DNA from 4 places in the Streptomyces sp. NPDC007084 genome. Region 1 is predicted to be linked to each of the others. Evidence: riboswitches for the same ligand, from Rfam matches in the RefSeq annotation. Region 1 holds a riboswitch; each other region holds the start of a gene.

Region 1 (3,206 bases):
GGAGAGGATGCCGCCGCGCACCACTTCGGAGGCGTACGCCGCCTCGTTGAGGCTGAGTCCGATGACGGCCACGACCATGTCGGTGGCGAGGCGCGACTCGTCGAAGGAGAAGAAGGCCGGACCGAAGGGCACGCCGACGCTCAGCGTCTTGTACAGGGCGCTGAAGTTGTAGAGGAACAGCAGGACGACGATGAGGGGTACGGAGCGGAAGAGCCAGGTGTAGACCCAGCTCACCGCCCGGAGCACCGGGCTCGGGGAGAGCCGGGCCAGTGCCAGCAGCACACCGCCCAGCAGGCCCAAGACCGCGCTGTAGAAGGCGACTTCGAGGGTGATGAGCAGGCCGTCGAGGATCGTCGGGCGCAGGAACCAGTACTGGAAGCGGTCCCACTGGTAGAAGGGGTTGGTCACCAGGCCATGGGTGATCTGGGCGACCAGCACGAGCACGACGGCCGTGATGATCCAGCGACCGGGGCGCCGGAGCGGAACGACGCGCTGGGCCGACAGGGGCTTCGGCGCGGCGGGGACGTCGGGACGGGGGGTCGTCTCGGCGGGCGGCGCTGATCCGGAGGACACAGCTATGCCCGGAGATTCACTCATGGAGAGCTCCAGCGGATTCGGACACCCCGGACCACGGCGATCGGTGACGCGCGGGCGCGGCCGGAACGGCTCGGCGCGGAACGCGGCACGGACGCACGGGATCACGGGGGCTGGACGGAGAGGGGGCACACCGCGACAGCGGTGGTCGTCAGAGATGCGGAAGGAGAACCGTCAGCCGTGACAGAGGGTGCGACACGTGCCCGTACACAGGGCGCTGTTGACGCGCAGCAGGTCGACGGAGCGGTCCGCGCACAGCACGTCGCGGCCGAGGCGCCGCCATGCGGCCGTCCCGTCGACTGCGTACATCGCTGTCACCATCACTTCTCCGGCCCTGGGGCGTCTCGTTGTGGCCGCACGTTAGGCCTGGTCCGAAAAGAATGTCAATGCGAGTGACCACCTGATGAGACCGTGTCGTCCGCCTTCTTGACGGCGCACGGGAGCACGCCGAAACTGGCGTGGACGGTCACGATTGTCAGCGCCCACGGCGCGGGTTCGCCCGCTCCAGTGGTCATCGGCCCCGGCCCGCTGACAGGCAACCCTTCCACCGCGACGGGGTGCCCCGGGTGACGACCGGGTTCCGCCGGTGCGGCGGGGCAAGCGTGGTCTCGCGTTTCGCGAGCCCCGAGGTTGGGACCGGTGGGAATGCCGCGGAACGACTTGACGAGGCGCTTGCACATCGACCTTCTGCGCGTCTCCAGCGCTTACTGATCCGCTGCCGGCCCGTTCGATCCGGGCCGGCGCGTCCAGCGCGTTCGCTCCGCATCCAGCCGCTCATCGCCCATGCCCACAAGGCGGCGATGGCTTCCTCGTTCCCCCTAGGGAGAGTCATGCCCGAGACAGCTTCGCGCGGTTCCAGCACGTCCAACCCCCTTCCCTGTAACGAGAGTTCACCGGCACGCCCGGCCGAGTCCGCCGCGTTCGCCGTCGCCGGTGAGCCGCCGGCCCCCGGCACGGGACCGCACCCCCGGACGGTCCGGCCGGCCGCCCTTCCGCACCGCGTCCACAGTCGCATCGGCGTCGGCCTGGCCGGCGGCTTCTACCCGGCGCCGCACCGCTACGAGTTGTATCTGTCGGCGGGCTGTCCGCGCTCGCTGCGCATCTCCATCACGCTCGACCTCCTCGGCCTCAGGGACTCGGTCGCCACCACGATCCTGACGCACCCCGCCGAGACCTCCGACGCCTTCGCCTCCCTCCGCCGCGCCTACGAGGCGACGGTGCACCACTACGACGGACCGGTGACGGCCCCGGCGCTGTGCGACCGCTGGAGCGGACGCATCGTCAGCAACCACACCCCCGACATTCTCCGCGACCTCACGGGCCTGCTCGCCGGCGCTTCGGCCGCCTGCCTGCCCACACTGCGCCCGGCCGCCCTCGCCCAGGACATCGACGCGCTGCGCGACCTTGTCGACCGGCACCTCACGGCGTCCGCGCCGGCCGCCGACCGGTCGGCCGCGCTGGAACTCCTCGACCGCCAACTGGCCTGCGGCCCCTACCTGTTGGGCGACCGGCTCACGGCGGCGGACGTGGACGCGTGGGTGGCCCTCACCCGGCTCGTCCCGGCCGAGGCCCTGTGCGCCCGCCCCCGGCTGCGCGAGTACGTCCACCGGCTCGGCGAGCATCCCGCGTTCCGGGGCGCGGACGCGGGGACGCGCGCGGCGGCGTGAGCGCCTGATCCGCGCCGGAGGGCGACAGCGGGGCGGGCGGAGCCGGAGGCCGAGCCGCGGACGGAGGCGCAAGCGCCTCATGCGCGGGCGCCGGGACCGAGGCACCGCTCACGGAGCTGGAAGCGCCGCGTGCGGAGGCGGAGAGCGGGAGACGCCGCGTGCGGCGGCTGAGCGGGGCCGCGGTCCCGCTCAGCCGCCGCCCGTGAGGGCGGCGGGCGTGCGGTCCACCGGATCACCCGGGCGGGCGGGCTCCCGGACTGCGGGCTTGCGGAGCAGGAGCAGCGCCGCGTCGTCGTGCAGCCGCCCTCCGACATGGGCCTGGAGTTCGGCGTCGAGGGCGGCGAGCGTGGACGCCGGCTCGTCGCAGACATGGCGGCCCAGTCCCTCCGCGAGGGGGTAGAACGCCCGCCCGTGGTCGCGCGCCTCGGTCACACCGTCCGTGTAGAGGAGCAACTGCTCTCCGTCGGCGAAGGGGAGGACCTGGAGGGTGGGGGTCTCGGCGGTCAGCGCGCGCAACCCGAGCGGCGGCGCGGGGTGGGTGGGGTCGACGGACGACACCTGCCCGGACGTGCCGACGTGCAGCGGCGGCGCGTGTCCGCAGTTGACGACCTCCAGGCGGCCCGGCTCGGGGTAGCCGGCGACCACGGCGGTGACGAAGTCGTCGTGCCCGAGGTTGCGCGCCAGGCTCCGCTCGATGCGGCCGACCACGGCGAGCAGGTCGGGCTCGTCGTAGGCGGCCTCGCGGAAGACGCCGAGGACGAGCGCCGCGGTGCCGACGGCGGGAAGCCCCTTGCCGCGGACGTCGCCGACGATCATCCGGACGCCGTAGGGCGTGGGCACGAGGGCGTAGAGGTCTCCGCCGATCCGGGCCTCGGCCGCCGCGGCGCTGTAGCGGACGGCCACCTGGAACGGGCCGACGCTCGACGGGATCGGGGCGAGGAGGGC
Region 2 (3,206 bases), on a different contig from region 1:
GCAGACTCCCGCTGCGCACACCGGCCTCGGGCACGATCTTGAACACCAGCTTGTCCAGATACGCCTCGCCCTTCTTGGTCCACAGCGAGGAACCCCAGGCGTACTTGGCGCGCTTGGCCAGCGTCACCGAGCGGTTCTGCACATAACCGGCCAGCTTGAACGGGCCGGAGCCGACCACGCCCTTGCTGCACTTCTCCTGCGGGCTCAGCTTCACACTCGCCGCCGACTCGATGCCCAGCGAGTGGGTCGAAGTGGCTTGCAGGAACTGCGCGTTGGGCTCCTTGAACGTCACCCGGACAGTGCTCGGATCGACCACCTTCGTGCTCTGCACCCCGCTCAGGTAGCCCTGGGCGAGCGTGGCCAGGGCCCCGAGCTTCGGCACCGCGTCGAAGTTGTCCTTCACCACCTGGGCGGTCAGCGGTGAGCCGTCGCTGAAGGTGACCCCCGACCGCAGATGGAAGGTGAACGTCCGGGTGTCCGAGCTGATGTCCCAGCTCTTGGCCAGCCACGGCACGATCTTGCCGGTCTTGGGATCCTGGTCGGTCAGGGAGTCCACGACCTGGCGCAGCGAGTAGATGCTGTCGTTGCTGCCCACCTGCTGCGGGTCAACGCAGCCGGCGTCGGAACCCACCGCGAAGGTCAGAGTGCCGCCGGACCTGGCCTGGGCGTCGGTGTTGTTCGAACCGGTGCCGTCGCTCGACGAGCAGCCGCTCAACAGGATGCCGCAGGTCACGACAGCGGCGGCTGCCGCCCATCGGGCCGATCGGGAATCCGGATGCGATGTCACGGAAGGGGTTCTCCTACTCCAGAGTCGCCGCGCCTGTCCGGTGCGGACATGGCGAAGCGGGGCGGTGCGGCCGTGGACGGGCGGCACCGTTCGGGCGAGAAAGTCGGAACGGACGGGACGCTCAGGCGCGAGCCCCGGACAGGGAAGCCGGGCGTGAGCGATGCGCGAGGGCTGCGTCGACGACGGCGTACGACGTGCCCACCGAGGACCCGGCAACGCCGGGGAGAGCAGGGGTGGTTGACGGCTATCCGCGGGAACGGGCCGACGGAGTGCGTCGACCGGTGACCGGCGGGGTGCGCCGACCGGTGGGGCGTCCGGTCAGCGGCGACACAGACAGCTGGCGGAACGCTCCAGGTCGATGTGGCGGCGGCGCGAGAAACCGGAGAACATCGCCGCGGCCGCGATCGAGGCGCTCAGATCGCCGCTGATGTTCCGCACGCCTGGCCTCCCCATCTCGTCCCCCGTCAGGGGGTTCGCGCTTGCGGGGCTGTCACCCCGCCGGGCTTTCACCTGGAGCACCCCACCGCGGTGGAGGGTTGCCGGTCAGCGAGCCAGGGCTTGACGCTGACACTCAATGCCAGTCGCGATCGTACGAATCGATTCTCCGATCCGTCAATGACGAGATCGGGGACGAGACCGGGGCGAGTGGCGTCGGGCCAGTGGCCGCACCGCGCCGAGCTGCGGGATTTCATCTCCGCGCAACAACCGGGCCCGTTCGAGGGGATCTTGACGGCCCGCACAAGACTCACGCCGTCACGCCGTCACGCCGTCACGCCGTCACGCCGTCACGCCGTCACGCCGTCACGCCGTCATGACGTCCGGGACTCCGCCCCGGTACGGCCGACGCCCCCGTACGGTCCGTCGGCCGTTCGGCCCGTCTGGGCCGCCAGGCGGGTGCGCAGCCGGGTCAGACGGTCGATTTCGGCGTCGAGGGCGTCCAGCCGCCGGTCCACCACGCCCGCGCCGGGACCGTCCGTACGGCCGGAACACCGCCGGCGCGGGTCCTCGACGATCAGCGGGATGCGGTCGGCCAGGCCGCACAAGTCCTCCACCGTCAGACCGAGGGCGAGCAGGTCCCGGATCACCCGCACCCGGGCGATCTCGTCGGGACCGTACTCGCGCTGCCCGGACGCGGTGCGCCGTGGCGGCGGCAGCAACCCACGCTCCTCGTAGAACCGCAGTGCCCGTGGTGTCGTGCCGGCCGCCGCCGCCGCGTCCCCGATCCGCATCCGCTCCTCCACCCGTCGCCGTGCCGACATCCTTCGTGCCGACATCCGTCCTGTCGAGGACGTCGGCATCCGTCCCGTCGAGGACGCGGAAGGCACGGACATCGCGGCGCCGGTGTTACGGCAGGTCGACGACGACCGTTCCGAGGTGCCGCCCCTCGAACAGTTCCTGCAACGCTTGGGGAGCGCGATCGATGCCCGTGATCCGTGCGGTGGGGAAGACGATGTCCCCAGAGCGCAGCCACTCCCCGAAGCGTTTGGTCCACTCCTCCGCCGCGTCGCCGAGATCGGCGCTGCTGAATCCGCGCAGGCTGAGGCCGAGCGTGATGATCCGGAACGTGTCGATCTCCGCCGGCGAGGTGCTGCCGTCGCGGCCCCGCTCCGGCGACAGCTGCCCGGAGAGCGCGCCCACGAGCGCGAAGCGCGCGCCACGGCGCGCGGCGCCGACCGCGGCGGTGAGCTGCTCGCCGCCGACGGTGTCGAGGAGCACGTCGATGCCCTCCGGTACCGCGTCGGCGAGCTGTTCGGCGAGCGGCGCCGTCCCCGGCACGATCACGGCGTCGTAGCCCAGTTCGGCCGTGAGCCGGTCGGCCTTGCGCGCCGACCGGGTGGTGCCGACGACGCGCGTCGCGCCCAGCAGCCGGGCCACCTGTCCCGCCAGGCTTCCGACCGCGCCCGCGGCCCCCGTCACGAGGACCGTGTCGCCGGGGCGTACGGCGGCGAGCCGGGTGAGCGCGGCGTACGCGGCCGCCCCGGAGGAGAGGAACGCGACGGGGTCGGGCAGTACGTCGCCCAGGGGCAGGCAGTCGGTCTCGTTCACGAGGGCGTGCTCACGCCAGCCGAGCAGATGGGTCACGGTGTCGCCGGGGCGCAGCCGGCTGTCCGGACCCACCGCGACGACATCCCCCACAGCGGGGCCGAACAGGGCGTCGCCGAGCCGCACGGGCGGCAACGGCACCGCTTCGGCCTGCCCTCCGATGAGGGTGCGCAGCCCCGGGAAGACGAGGAAGTGCCGGTTGCGGACGACGACTTGGCCCTCCCGCGGCGCCGGGAGCGGCGTCTCGACCACGGCGAGATGCTCGGGTCCGGGCAGTCCGTCGGGCTCGGTGACGAGGTGGATCTGGCGGGTAGTGAGCGGTGGCTGAAGGGTCATGACGCGACTCCGGGGCTCGGGCGAGGAAAAGGGCACGAAC
Region 3 (3,206 bases), on a different contig from region 1:
CCCGTCCACGGACGGGGCTCTTCGCCGTCTGCGGGGCTGGATAGGGTGGACTCACCCCCGTGACGCGGGGGCTCCCACCCGTGTGACCCAGGAACCCAGGAGCGACCATGAGCGCTGTGCACCCCGCTGGAGGCGACACCGCGGCGGGCCGGTCCTGGCCCGAGGTGCTGAACGGTCTCCTCGAAGGCCGCGACCAGAGCGCGGACGACACGGCCTGGGCGATGGACCGCATCATGCGCGGCGAGGCGACCGACGCGCAGATCGCCGGTTTCGTGGTGGCGCTGCGGGCCAAGGGCGAGACCGTCCAGGAGATCTCCGGACTCGTCCGGGCGATGTACGAGCACGCCAACGTGATCGAGGTGCCCGGCCGGACCGTCGACATCGTCGGCACCGGCGGCGACGGCGCGAAGACCGTCAACATCTCCACGATGTCCTCGATCGTGGTGGCCGGCACCGGCGCCAAGGTCGTCAAGCACGGCAACCGCGCCGCGTCCTCCGCCTCCGGCTCCTCGGACGTCCTGGAGAAGCTCGGCGTCAATCTCCAGCTCACGGTGGACCGGGTCGCGCGGGTGGCCGAGGAGGCCGGCATCACCTTCTGCTTCGCGGTGAAGTTCCATCCGGCGCTGCGGCACGTGGCGGCGGCGCGCGGACAGCTCGGCATCCGCACGACCTTCAACGTGCTGGGCCCGCTCACCAACCCGGCCCGGGTCAAGGCCCAGGCGGTCGGGGTCGCCGACCCCCGGATGGCGCCCATCGTGGCGGGCGTCTTCGCCGAGCGCGGCAACTCCTCGCTCGTCTTCCGCGGCGACGACGGCCTGGACGAGCTGACCACGACCGCCGGCTCCCGGGTCTGGGTGGTCCGCGACGGCAAGGTCACCGAGGAGCACTTCCACCCCCGGGACGTCGGCCTCGACGTGGTCCCGGTGGAGGCGCTGCGCGGCGCCGACGCGGCGTACAACGCGGAGGTCGCCCGGCGGCTGCTGGACGGCGAGACGGGGCCGGTGCGCGACGCGGTGCTGCTGAACTCGGCGGCCGCCCTGGTGGCCCTGGAGCCGGCCGACGCGCCCCTCGCGGACCAGCTCCGCGCCGGGATGGCGAAGGCCGCCGAGGCGATCGACTCCGGCGCGGCCAGGCGCACCCTCGACCGGTGGGTGGCGGCCAGCAACGCCTGACCGACGCGGATGTGACGCGGGGCGCGGTCCACAATCCGGACCGCGTCTTGCGCCGCGAAGATCTTCTGGCAAAATGCTGTACCAGGTCATGAGCGACAGCCATCAGGCCCCGGCCGGCTGTCCGGCAACCCTCCGTCCGTGGCGGGGTGCCCCGGGTGAAGACCAGGCCGTAGGCAGCGAGGTCTACGGCAAGCGCGGACCCCTCGCACTCTTTCGAGTGGATGCAACCAGGGGTCCTGGTCGTTCGAGGGAGCCTTCTGTGAGCAAGCGAATGCGATAGGGCGTCGAGCCCCGCCTCCGCACACCCTTTTTCCCCTTCTCCCGCGCTGAGCGCCGCTTTCGGGCGGCCGGCTCGCGCGGTGATCCCGCCTGCCTCACAGGAGTCCGCCATGTCCGTCGTCACCGCCACCGCCGCCGACTCGTCCGTCTGTGCCCCGCTGCCCGTGCTGGGCCGGGACGTCACCGTTCCGCTCGTCACCGGCGGCGAGGTCGCCTACGCGGCCCTCGACTACGCCGCGAGCGCCCCCGCCCTCCAGCGGGTGTGGGACGACGTCGCCGCGTACGCCCCGTACTACGGCAGCGTGCACCGCGGCGCCGGCTACCTCTCGCAGCTCTCCACCGACCTCTTCGAGAACGCCCGCCGGACCGTCGCCGAGTTCCTCGACTGCCGCGCCGACGACCAGCTCGTCTTCACCCGCTCCACCACCGACTCGCTCAACCTGCTCGCCGCCGCGCTCCCGGCCGGCTGCCAGGTCTTCGTCTTCGAGACCGAGCACCACGCCTCGCTGCTGCCCTGGCGCGACGCCCGGGTGACCTACCTGAACGCCCCGCGCACCCCCGACGAGGCCGTCACGACCCTGGAGCGCGCCCTCGCCGCCCGCGACCCGCACGGCCCGGCCCTCGTCTGCGTCACCGGTGCCTCGAACGTCACCGGGGAGCTGTGGCCGGTGCGGGAACTGGCCGCCGCCGCGCACGCCCACGGCGCTCGGATCGTCCTCGACGCCGCCCAGCTCGCCCCGCACCACCCCGTCTCCGTCCAGGACCTCGACGTCGACTGGGTCGCCTTCTCCGGGCACAAGCTCTACGCGCCGTTCGGCTCCGGCGTCCTCGCCGGCCGCTCCGACTGGCTGCGCGCGGCCGACCCGTACCTGGCGGGCGGCGGCGCCAGCCGCAAGGTCACCCGGCGCGCGGACGGCGGGGTGGACGTCGAGTGGCACGACAGCGCGGCCCGGCACGAGGCCGGCTCGCCGAACGTCATCGGCGCCTACTCCATCGCCTCGGCCTGCAAGGCGCTCACCGAGGAGGGCTTCGACAACCTCGTCGCCCGGGAGCGGCACCTGATCCGCACCGTCCGCGCCGGCCTCGCCGAGGTCCCGGAGGTGCGCGTGCTGTCCCTCTTCGGCGACGACGCCCCGCGAGTCGGCGTGCTCTCCTTCGTCGTCGAGGGCTGGAACAGCTCGCACTTCGCCGCCGCGCTCTCCGCCGAGTACGGCATCGGCGTCCGCGACGGCCTGTTCTGCGCCCACCCGCTCGTCCGCACGCTGCTCGGCAGCGACCCCGAGACCCAGGGGGAGTGCGGCGCCCCGGAGGCGGCGCCCGGCGAGAAGTCCCTCAACGCCATCCGTGTCAGCTTCGGCGCCGGCACTCCCGACGAGCACGTCGAGCGGTTCGTCCGCGCGGTGCGCGAGCTGGTCCGGGACGGCGCGCGCTGGCAGTACCGCACCCAGGACGGGCGCTGCGTGCCGGCGGTGTGAGCCGGCCCGCCACAGCGGTGAGCCGGGAGGCGGTGTTCGGGTCGGTCAGGAGTCGAGACCGATCGCGAACGCCGCCTCCAGGTCGTGCTGGGAGTACGTACGGAACGCCACGTGCGTGTCCGTCGCCTCGACGCCCGGGATCTTGCTGATCTTGCCGGGGATGACGTCCGCGAGGTCGTCGTGGGCCCGCACCCGGACCATCGCGATCAGGTCGTAGGTGCCGGTGACGGAGAAGACCTCGCTGACGCTCTCCAGCGACGCGATCGACTCGGCGATCTCG
Region 4 (3,206 bases), on a different contig from region 1:
CGGCGGACCCGGTCAGGCCGCTTTCCGCTGCTGGTACTCGGCGATTTCGGACATGGGGGGCCTTTCCTCCGTGTCCACCGAGTACGTGCGCGGCTCGAAACCGTCCCGGGTGCGCTCGAACTGGGTCAGGGACGGCCGGATCAGGTGGCCGCGGGCCAGCCGCAACTGCGCGGTGCGGTAGATCGCGGCGGCCATCCGGCCGAGCGCCTGGCCGTCCTGGTGGCGGTGCTTGCGCACCCCGACGTCGACCTGGGCGAGGGCGTCCAGGCCCACCAGGTGCAGGGCGTCCACCAGCATGCCCAGCTCGACGCCGTACCCGACCGGGAAGGGCAGCCGCTCCAGCAGGGAGCGGCGGGCGGCGTACTCCCCGCCGAGCGGCTGGACGAAGCCGGCGAGCTGCGGCCAGTGCATGTTCAGCAGCGGGCGGGCCATCAGCTCGGTGACCCGGCCGCCCTGTCCGGCGGCGCCGCCCAGCGGACGGTCGTACATCGCCTTGACGAGATCGACACCGGGGTCGGTGAGCAGCGGGCCCACGATCCCGAGGACGAAGTCGGAGGAGAACTCCTTGAGGTCCGCGTCGATGAAACAGACGATGTCGCCGCTCGTCACGAGCAGCGACCGCCACAGCACCTCGCCCTTGCCGGGCACGGCCGGCAGGCCGGGCAGGATGTCGTCGCGGTGCACGACCCGCGCGCCCGCGGCGGCGGCGACCTCGGAGGTGCGGTCGGTGGAGCCGGAGTCGACGACGACGATCTCGTCGACGAGCGGCACCTGGCGCATCAGGTCGTGGCGGATGATCGCGACGATCTCGCCGACGGTCTCCTCCTCGTTGAGCGCGGGCAGCACGACGCTGACCGTCGACCCGGAGGCCCGTTTCGCGGACATGATCTTGTGGAGCGGGCGGTCGGTCAGGGACCAGGAGCGTGTGCTCAGCCAGCGGTCGACTTCATTCAGCACGGTCTGCGGCTCCTCACTGTCTGATCACACGCTCTCATCAGCGTGCCCGCTGCGGCCAGCGGCTGATCGCTTGCCGTCGTCTCGCGGTTCGGACGACTGCTTCAACTGTCCTGGCCTTCGGTTACAGTCTTGAACAACGCGGATGACCATCGCATGTCCTGGATCATCGGCACGTAATATGTTCAACAGTTCAACAACCGAATACCGCTCATCCAGAGGGGCAGAGGGATACGGCCCGATGAAGCCCCGGCAACCCTCCAGCCGGTCTCGTACCGATCGCCAGACGATCGCGTCGCGAGGCTCCCGGCTAGGGAAGGTGCCAAATCCGTCTCACGGCGAAGTGCGTCGTGAGGAAGATGAGGAGAAAGGGCCTCGCCTCCATGGCTGCGCAGACAGTTGCAAGCACCACGAACTCCGCCGAAGCGGTCGATCTCGGCCCGGCCGCGGCGCTTTCCTGCCGCGAGTGCGGACACCGCGTCCCGCTCGGTCCGGTCTTCGCCTGCGAGGAGTGTTTCGGCCCGCTGGAGATCGCCTACGACTTCTCGGCCTACGAAACCGAAGAACTCCGCAAGCGCATCGAAGCGGGCCCCGCGAACATCTGGCGCTACGCGCCGCTGCTCCCCGTCCCCGCCGACGTGGCGGACAAGCCGAACATCAACCCCGGCTGGACCAAGCTCGTGCGGGCCGACAACCTGGCCCGCGAACTCGGCGTCGACGCCGGCAAGCTCTTCGTCAAGGACGACTCCGGGAACCCGACGCACTCCTTCAAGGACCGTGTCGTCGCCCAGGCCATCGAGGCGGCCCGCGTCTTCGGCTTCACCACCCTCTCCTGCTCCTCCACCGGCAACCTGGCCGGCGCGGTGGGCGCCGCCGCGGCCCGCGCCGGCTTCCGCTCCTGCGTGTTCATCCCGCACGACCTGGAGCAGGGCAAGGTCGTCATGGCCGCGGTCTACGGCGGCGAGCTGGTCGGCATCGAGGGCAACTACGACGACGTGAACCGCTTCTGCTCCGAGCTGATCGGCGACCCGGCCGGCGAGGGCTGGGGCTTCGTCAACGTCAACCTGCGCCCGTACTACGCCGAGGGCTCCAAGACGCTCGCCTACGAGATCTGCGAGCAGCTCGGCTGGGAGCTGCCGGACCAGCTCGTCGTGCCGATCGCCTCCGGCTCCCAGCTCACGAAGATCGACAAGGGCCTCCAGGAGCTGATCAAGCTCGGCCTGGTCGAGGACAAGCCCTACAAGATCTTCGGGGCCCAGGCCGAGGGCTGCTCCCCGGTCTCGGTCGCCTACAAGGCCGGGCACGACGTGGTCCGGCCGCAGAAGCCCGACACCATCGCCAAGTCGCTCGCCATCGGCAACCCCGCCGACGGCCCCTACGTGCTCGACATCGCCCGGCGCACCGGCGGCGCCGTGGAGGACGTGAACGACGCGCAGATCGTCGACGCGATCAAGCTGCTCGCCCGCACCGAGGGCATCTTCGCGGAGACCGCGGGCGGGGTGACCGTCGGCGTCACCCGCAAGCTGATCGAGAGCGGTCTGCTCGACCCGTCGCTGACCACCGTCGTGCTCAACACCGGCGACGGCCTGAAGACCCTGGACGCGGTGGCCTCGGACACCGGCCTGACCGCGACCATCCGCCCGAACCTCGACTCCTTCCGAGAGGCTGGCCTCGCATCATGAGCGTCAACGTCCGCATCCCCACCATCCTGCGCACCTACACCGGGGGCGCCGCCGAGGTGACGGCCGAGGGCACCACCCTCGCCGAGGTCATCGCCGACCTGGAGAAGAACCACACGGGCATCAGCGCGCGCGTCCTGGACGACGAGGGCAAGCTGCGCCGCTTCGTGAACGTGTACGTGAACGACGACGACGTGCGCTTCGAGCAGGGCCTCCAGACCGCCACGCCGGACGGCGTGGGCGTCTCGATCATTCCGGCCGTCGCCGGAGGCTGAGCAATCCCGGGGATTGTTACCCCCGGTAATTCCGAACACGAAGAGTTCATGAAATCGCCCCCTCCGTGAGAGAAGCGGAGGGGGCAATTCCATGGGGTTGACCGGGGTAGGGTTGGGGAAGCCGCCCCGTTCTGGATGTTGGTTTCATGCCGGACGCATATGAGTCCTCGCCCGGCAGCCGACAAGAAGCAGCCAATGTACCCGGCCTATTTGAGCCGTTTATGGCATTTACGGGGCCCGACTTGCCCTGGATCATCGCGAGTTCTCCCTATACCGGTGATCAGCCATGCCCAGAATT

Evidence for each region. Region 1 has a riboswitch for S-adenosylmethionine ahead of AB0912_RS06910 (putative leader peptide). Riboswitches for the same ligand answer to the same signal wherever they lie in the genome.
Region 2: it holds a riboswitch for S-adenosylmethionine, as region 1 does, so the genes downstream of both, AB0912_RS18020 (putative leader peptide) here and AB0912_RS06910 (putative leader peptide) in region 1, are expected to answer to the same signal.
Region 3: it holds a riboswitch for S-adenosylmethionine, as region 1 does, so the genes downstream of both, AB0912_RS22595 (aminotransferase class V-fold PLP-dependent enzyme) here and AB0912_RS06910 (putative leader peptide) in region 1, are expected to answer to the same signal.
Region 4: it holds a riboswitch for S-adenosylmethionine, as region 1 does, so the genes downstream of both, thrC (threonine synthase) here and AB0912_RS06910 (putative leader peptide) in region 1, are expected to answer to the same signal.

The regions. Positions count from the first base shown of each region.
Region 1 covers NZ_JBEYFY010000005.1:114,776-117,981, forward strand. The annotation lists gene AB0912_RS06900 (amino acid ABC transporter permease) at 1-597, opposite strand, end outside; gene AB0912_RS06905 (hypothetical protein) at 769-903, opposite strand; SAM riboswitch class IV at 1,059-1,203, shown strand; gene AB0912_RS06910 (putative leader peptide) at 1,240-1,305, shown strand; gene AB0912_RS06915 (glutathione S-transferase C-terminal domain-containing protein) at 1,425-2,261, shown strand; gene AB0912_RS06920 (PP2C family protein-serine/threonine phosphatase) at 2,451-3,206, opposite strand, start outside.
Region 2 covers NZ_JBEYFY010000019.1:73,202-76,407, forward strand. The annotation lists gene AB0912_RS18015 (ABC transporter substrate-binding protein) at 1-787, opposite strand, end outside; gene AB0912_RS18020 (putative leader peptide) at 1,106-1,225, opposite strand; SAM riboswitch class IV at 1,258-1,366, opposite strand; gene AB0912_RS18025 (MerR family transcriptional regulator) at 1,597-2,016, opposite strand; gene AB0912_RS18030 (NADP-dependent oxidoreductase) at 2,132-3,166, opposite strand.
Region 3 covers NZ_JBEYFY010000029.1:34,462-37,667, forward strand. The annotation lists gene trpD (anthranilate phosphoribosyltransferase) at 108-1,172, shown strand; SAM riboswitch class IV at 1,257-1,373, shown strand; gene AB0912_RS22595 (aminotransferase class V-fold PLP-dependent enzyme) at 1,562-2,926, shown strand; gene AB0912_RS22600 (Lrp/AsnC ligand binding domain-containing protein) at 2,972-3,206, opposite strand, start outside.
Region 4 covers NZ_JBEYFY010000008.1:196,701-199,906, forward strand. The annotation lists gene AB0912_RS10615 (glucosyl-3-phosphoglycerate synthase) at 13-957, opposite strand; SAM riboswitch class I at 1,163-1,320, shown strand; gene thrC (threonine synthase) at 1,338-2,636, shown strand; gene AB0912_RS10625 (MoaD/ThiS family protein) at 2,633-2,908, shown strand.